2 regions of the Comamonas sp. F1-6 genome follow, and region 2 is predicted to be linked to the other one. Evidence: predicted binding sites of a transcription regulator. Region 2 holds the regulator's gene; the other holds the start of a gene.
The links. Region 2 encodes FNR, which switches genes on or off when oxygen is low (the NO sensors DNR and NnrR bind a similar motif). Its sites were predicted from a motif close to TTGATNNNNATCAA; they were not measured.

Region 1: a site for FNR is predicted at 1,315-1,328, ahead of AAIL66_RS15250 (universal stress protein). Genes of this name have one in related genera too.

What each region holds. Positions count from the first base shown of each region.
Region 1 is NZ_JBCPWN010000014.1:76,185-79,324, reverse strand. Features, by position in the region: gene AAIL66_RS15255 (amidohydrolase family protein) at 1-548, opposite strand, end outside; gene AAIL66_RS15250 (universal stress protein) at 745-1,191, opposite strand; gene AAIL66_RS15245 (hypothetical protein) at 1,425-1,757, opposite strand; gene AAIL66_RS15240 (heme-binding beta-barrel domain-containing protein) at 1,927-2,568, opposite strand; gene AAIL66_RS15235 (hypothetical protein) at 2,653-3,057, opposite strand.
Region 2 is NZ_JBCPWN010000004.1:159,159-162,298, reverse strand. Features, by position in the region: gene hemN (oxygen-independent coproporphyrinogen III oxidase) at 1-935, opposite strand, end outside; gene fnr (fumarate/nitrate reduction transcriptional regulator Fnr) at 1,204-1,926, shown strand; gene AAIL66_RS06040 (hypothetical protein) at 1,990-2,253, opposite strand; gene AAIL66_RS06035 (FixH family protein) at 2,511-2,816, opposite strand; gene ccoG (cytochrome c oxidase accessory protein CcoG) at 2,943-3,140, opposite strand, start outside.

The DNA of each region.
Region 1 (3,140 bases), on a different contig from region 2:
GGGCCGCCCGCGTCGCGCACCGAGGTAAAGCCGCGCATCAGCGTGCGCTGCGCCTCCTGCGCGGCGGAGATATACAGATAGCCCAGATCTGCCGTCATGGCCGTCATCTGCGGAATGGCTGCCAGCATGGTGTGCCAGTGCGTATCGATCATGCCCGGCATCACCAGCTTGCCCTGGCAGTCGATCACCTGGGCACCTTCCATCTTCTCGCCGGCGGAGGGCAGGGCGGCAATCAGCTTGCCCTGGATCAGCACCTGCACGCCTTGACGCACCGACTTGCCCGTACCGTCAAACAGGCGCAGATTGGTCAGCAACACGGGGCGGTCGGCCAGCCTGGCCGCCCCGCCCACGCCTGTCTCGGCAGCATGCAGGGCCACAAATGGCGCCATCATGGCCGCCACCCCGCCCACAAACATGCGGCGCGACATATCGCTCATCACCCGCTCATGCAGCAACTGGCACACCACGCTGCCGCAGGTGCAGGCTCTCGGACGAATCGGGCCGGTCCGCCACGCCAGGCCGGCATCGGTTGCGATTGCGTGACTCATCTGCGTTTTCCCTTTTTCAAAATGAACCAGAGACGCCGCTGCCGGCGTGACAAATGGAACCAAAGGTTCACAATTTGATGCACCGATGCTACACGACGATCGGCCCATGAAAAAGCGCCCCACCGCACGAGGGCGATGGGGCGTTGCTTGCATTGTGAGAGCGGCCGGGAAGTGGCTGCGCTGCAGTCGATCAGGCCTAAACCGGGCGGTGCACCAGAACTGGAATGCTGCTGTTGACCAGTACGCGCTGGGTCTCACTGCCCAGCAAAATGCCGGCAATGCCCTTGCGGCCGTGTGATGCCATGCAGATCAGATCGCAGTTACCCTCCTGCGCCTGCTTGATGATGGCCTGATTGATGGAGATATTCGTGACCCGCACCGTCTGGCAGGCCACGCCCTCGGTCTTGGCAATGTCCAGGGCAGCTTGCAACACCTGATCTGCTTCCTTCTGGGCGCTCTTGTCGAACTCCGCAGAGTTGTAGGCGATCAGCGCCTCCGCTCCGTAAATCATGGCTGCGTAATCCGGCATCACATACAGCGCCGTCACCTGTGCGCCTTGTTCCTTGGCCAGTTGTATGCCCGCGCGCAGCGCGGCCTCAGAGAGCTTAGAGCCGTCCGTAGGAATCAAAATGTGCTTGAACATATCCAGCCTCCTTGCGCATAGGTGCGCGTCTTGTTGCCAAATCAATTCGATCGATCACTGAGCTCATACTCACACTCCAGGGCTGCTAATGCAACACCTTGAAATGAGTATTCAGACGGTTTCTTGATGGAAATCAAATTCATGAAGGCGCAGGTAGAAGCCGCCTCAAGCCCTTATCCATAAAGCGTTAGAAGCTATCAAAAGCAGACTATCCGAACGTCATGCAGAAGCTATCAAAAGCAGACTATCCGAACGTCATGCGCAGCATGCCCTGCGGCTGTTGCCAGCCTGGCCAGTTGGGCATCGGTCGAACCGATGATCTCGCCGTCGGCAATGCGCCATGGCAGGCTGTCAAAGGAGGCCGGCCTCAGCTCGGTCACAACCGGCGGTACATGGCGCAGGGTGGGGCGGCCGTAATTCAGGTTGGGCAGGTGGCTGCTGTGCTGCCATTTGTCGGCATCGCCCTGTATAGAGGTCTTGAACGCAGCGCGGTGCAGCCTTCGCGACCAGATTGAAGGCCAGCTCCAAGCGCCGAATGCCGGCAGCCTGCGGCGAATGGCCTCCATGCGTTGAAAGGCACATGCATATAAGCCAGTTTGAAGGCAAGCGCCTTCTTGCCCGTAAGGACCATGGTCAGCTGCGTAGGGCCATCGCGGGCGATGCGGTAATCGGGGAGTGTGCGCCCTGCGGATCCAGTGAATTCGGCCAGGGCGTGGAGTCCTTTGAGAGCGCTAATCAGATTTCAACTGCGGCCCTTGCCGTTGGGTTGGGCGTGGGCTCGCCAATCTTGTGCAAGGTGTTGCGGTCGGTATGGGAAAAAGGCTTGCTCTGGCCGGGGATGGTCAACGTGGTTTCCTGCTCGTACGACCAGGTGCCGTCCGAGTGCTTGGTGACGGTGATGGTATAGGCGTCGGTTCTGAAGGCATGCTCCAGAAACGGGTTGCTGGAGATACCGTTGACGGTGGAGCCGCGCTCGGCCCTGAGAGTGAAGCTGGTGGCGTCGGCCGTGGTCTTGCCCGTGGCCATGGCGGTCTGTCCGCGCGGGATGGTCAGGGTCTGGATGATGTTGCCGGTGGCAGGCTCCCACAGCCAGTAACCGACCTGGTCGTGAAAGGTTTCCACGTCATCGGGCTTGACGATGCGTGTGTGGTAGCGCAGGCCATAGAAGAGCTGTGGGCCGTTGGTTTGCGCATCGATAGGCTGGCACTCCATGTGCTCGATAAAGGCCTGCTTTTCGGGGCCGTCAGCCTTGGGGTTGATATCCAGGCCGCGCTTGCCGGTCCAGATGCCAGCCATGCCGGTGAGGGGGCCGAGGTTGGCCAGGGTATTCACATCGGGCGTGGGCTCGGTGTAGATGTCCTTGGGAAAGTTTTCCATATTGTGTAACGGGCTTTCACTTTGAATCTGTTGAAGCCAGTTTACAAGCCATGGACTGAGGGGTTCTTGACGGCAGTCAAGCTGTCAGGTGCTTTCTTCGGTGGTGAGCGTAAAGCGTGCGCTTTCGCCACGCTGGGCGGCTTCACGCGTGAGGAAGATCAGCACGCGATAGCTGGCACCACGCTCGATGCGGAAGGTGCAGATGTTGTTGTTGGCCGAGCCTTGGCATAGAGGCTGGGCAGAGCCGTCCTTGAAGACGTTCATCTGGCTGGACGGGTTGTTGGTGTTGAGCGTGACGGTCATGCGCTGGAAGGGCCGCGTTTCGAGTCCGTATTGCACGATACCGTTGCCCGTGATCTGGCCGCTGTAGGAGTTGGTGTAGCCGCCCGGGGTTGTAAAGGCGGCCTGTGCCATGGAGCTGCTGCTGAGATGTAGCGTCATGAGACTGAGCAGGGCAGCAGTTGCAAGCATCGGTTGGAAGCGGGTCATGCAACTCTCCTGAATGTGTTGGACAGGATGGCGCTTCTGGCGCAGCGGCGGGTGTCCATGCCGACAGCCAAGCCAACATCCTC
Region 2 (3,140 bases):
TTGCGATGCAGGCGCCCCTGGCGCTTGGCAATGGCCAGAGAGTCGTCAGGCAGCGCAAAGTGGTCCATGCCTACATAGACATAGCCGCCATCCATGAATGCATCAATTGCGCCGGAGAGCATGTTCAGCTTGTCCTGTCCCATGGGCAGGTCTGCCGATTCGATACGCCTTTGCGGCTTGAAACGCTCGGGCAGATGCGCATAGGCATACAGTGCAATGCGATCGGGGCGCAGCTCATTGACCTGTGCCAGCGTGCGCGCAAAAGACTCGGGCGTCTGCCTGGGCAGCCCGTAGATCAGGTCCACATTGATGGAGACAAAGCCCAGGCGGCGCGCCTCGGCCACCAACGAAAAGACTTGCTCGGCGGGCTGCTCGCGGTGCACCGCTTTCTGCACCGCGGGATCAAAGTCCTGCACGCCAAAGCTCAGGCGATTGAACCCCATGTCCTTGAGAGCTCTCAGCCGCTCGTTGCTGACGGTGCGCGGATCGACCTCGATGGAGTACTCGCCCGCGGGATCCAGCTTGAAATGTTCACGCATCAAAACCATCAGCTGCTGCAACTCGGCATCGCTGAAGAAGGTCGGTGTGCCTCCGCCCAGATGCAGCTGGCTTACGAGCTGACCTTTGCCGCAATGCTCGGTATGCATGGCCAGCTCGCGGCTCAGGTAGTCCAGATACTCGGCAGCCTTCTCGTGATGCTTGGTCACGATCTTGTTGCAGGCGCAGTAATAGCAAAGCGACTCACAGAACGGCACATGCACATAAACGGACAGGGGCAAAGCGCGCGAGCCAGAATGCGTCTTGCGCTGCTTGAGTGCCAGTATGTAGTCGTCTGCACCAAAAGCCTCAACAAAACGGTCGGCTGTTGGGAACGATGTGTAGCGTGGGCCGGGGATATCAAAGCGGCTCAGCAACTCAGGCGTGACTGCGGTCATAACTGGGAGTTAGGGTGCGCCCACACTCTGTATAGAGCAGATTTCAATGGAAATCAGATCCTGAAAATCATGCCCAAAATAGGCAAAAGCGCATGTTTTTGAACGAATACAGGCAATGTGCCCCAAGGCAATCACCCTGTCCTTGATGAAAATCAAGAGACCTCAAGGCAAGTGCTGCGACAATTTGATCCATCTCATCTTCAACCACGAGGTCAATGACCAGCGCGACTCTCCACTCTGTGTCTGTCTGCGCCGTTGCAAAAAGCCCATGAATCTTCAGACCATCAAAGCATCCTGCTCCAACTGCAATCTGCGTGAACTGTGCATGCCCATGGGCCTGGACGATGAACAAATGGAGCGCATTGACGAGATTGTGGCCACGCGCCGCAAGGTCAAGCGCGGCGGGCTGCTGTTTCGCAATGGCGAAGAGTTCACCTCTCTGTATGCCATTCGAACCGGCTTCTTCAAGACCAGCGTGGCCACCGAAGACGGACGCGATCAGGTCACAGGCTTTCAGATGGCTGGCGAAATCATTGGTCTGGACGGCATCGTCAACGACCACCACACTTGTGATGCCGTGGCCCTGGAAGACGCCGAGGTCTGTGTCATGCCGTTTGACAAACTGGAGCAGCTCTCGCGCGAGGTCACGGCCCTGCAGAACCATGTGCACAAGGTCATGAGCCGCGAAATCGTGCGCGAGCATGGCGTGATGCTGCTGCTGGGCAGCATGCGTGCCGAGGAGCGCCTGGCGGCCTTTGTGTTGAACCTGGTCCAGCGCCTGTCGGCACGCGGCTTTTCCAAGTCGGAACTGGTGCTGCGCATGACGCGCGAAGAAATCGGCAGTTACCTGGGCCTCAAGCTCGAGACCGTGAGCCGCACCTTCTCCAAATTTGCAGAGGAAGGCATTGTGGAAGTCAAGCAGCGCCACCTGCGCATCCTGGATACCGAGGCGCTCAAACGCATCGTCAACAGCCAGCAATGCCAGAGCTGAACCGATTCGACAGACACTCTCAAGACAAAGCCCGCGGACAGCGGGCTTTTTTATCTGGGCGAGTTACTCGGGCAGAGGCTCGGAAACGATGCCGCCATTGAGATCGCTGACGGAGCGCCCCAGCATCACCGTCATCGCACCTCCAATCAGCGTCACGACCCAGAAGGCAAAAAAAGCGACCGTATAGATGGCCTGGCGCGACCAGTCCAGTGGGGAGCCCAGCCAGTGCACATCCAGCGGGTCCACAAAGGCAAAAACCACCATCTCCATGATTGCCGCCGCCAGAAAGGCCGGCCAGACAATCCACATCCAGCGTCGAGCATCCATCCTGATTCTCCTTGGGCTGTGGGCTTGATCATATTTTGCACAACAGTGGTGACCGTTCATGCAGGACTGCGGGCATGCACCGTGGCGGGAAACCCTGAATTACTCTCTTTTCAGTAGCATCCTGCGCAATCCGAATATCAAAAAATCATTTACTTCTACATCAACGTTAGACGGAGCATGCATAACACGCTCTGATTTTGATATTGGCAACAAAAAAGGCCGCAAAAGCGACCTTGGCGGAGCAAGCGCCGGAGCGCTCAGCGATCCAGCGGATGGTCCTTGGCTGGCGTGGCCGCATGATTGCGGCCGGTGACTGCTGGGGCCAGGCTTTTTTCACTTTCGCTCAGGCGCTGGTTGATTTCCATGCCATGGCGGTAGTAGTCAGGGTCAATCACGGGATCGGGCCTGCTCAGTGCGATGTATGCGGTGACAAAGCCGGCAATCACCACGATCACCGGGCCGGCGATGATGAGCCAGACATGGGCAAACTTCCACCAGGGCTTGCCGTCCTCGGGGTGGATGATCTTGGCCGTTTGCGAGACCTTGGCTTGTGCTGCCGACATGATGAAACCTCTTTCCAAAATTCTGACCACCCGAGCACGCATGGCAGGGTGGCATAAATTGTTGCCGATTGGCGGTGCCCTTGTCCGGCCTCCGTGATGGCTCACGAAGACCGGCAAGACCTGGCATTAACGCGGCACCAGGAACACCGTCTTCTCGGAAATACGCCCTGCTCCGGCAGTCACTGCATCCACATTGAAGTGTACGGGGTGCGAGCCGGGAGTTGCCGAGCCATACGGAATCTGCAGCCGCACCGCAATGCCGCGTGTCTCTGCCGGGCCAACGCTCACTTCCTGCTCGGATGCGACTTCCAGATTCTCCAGGCC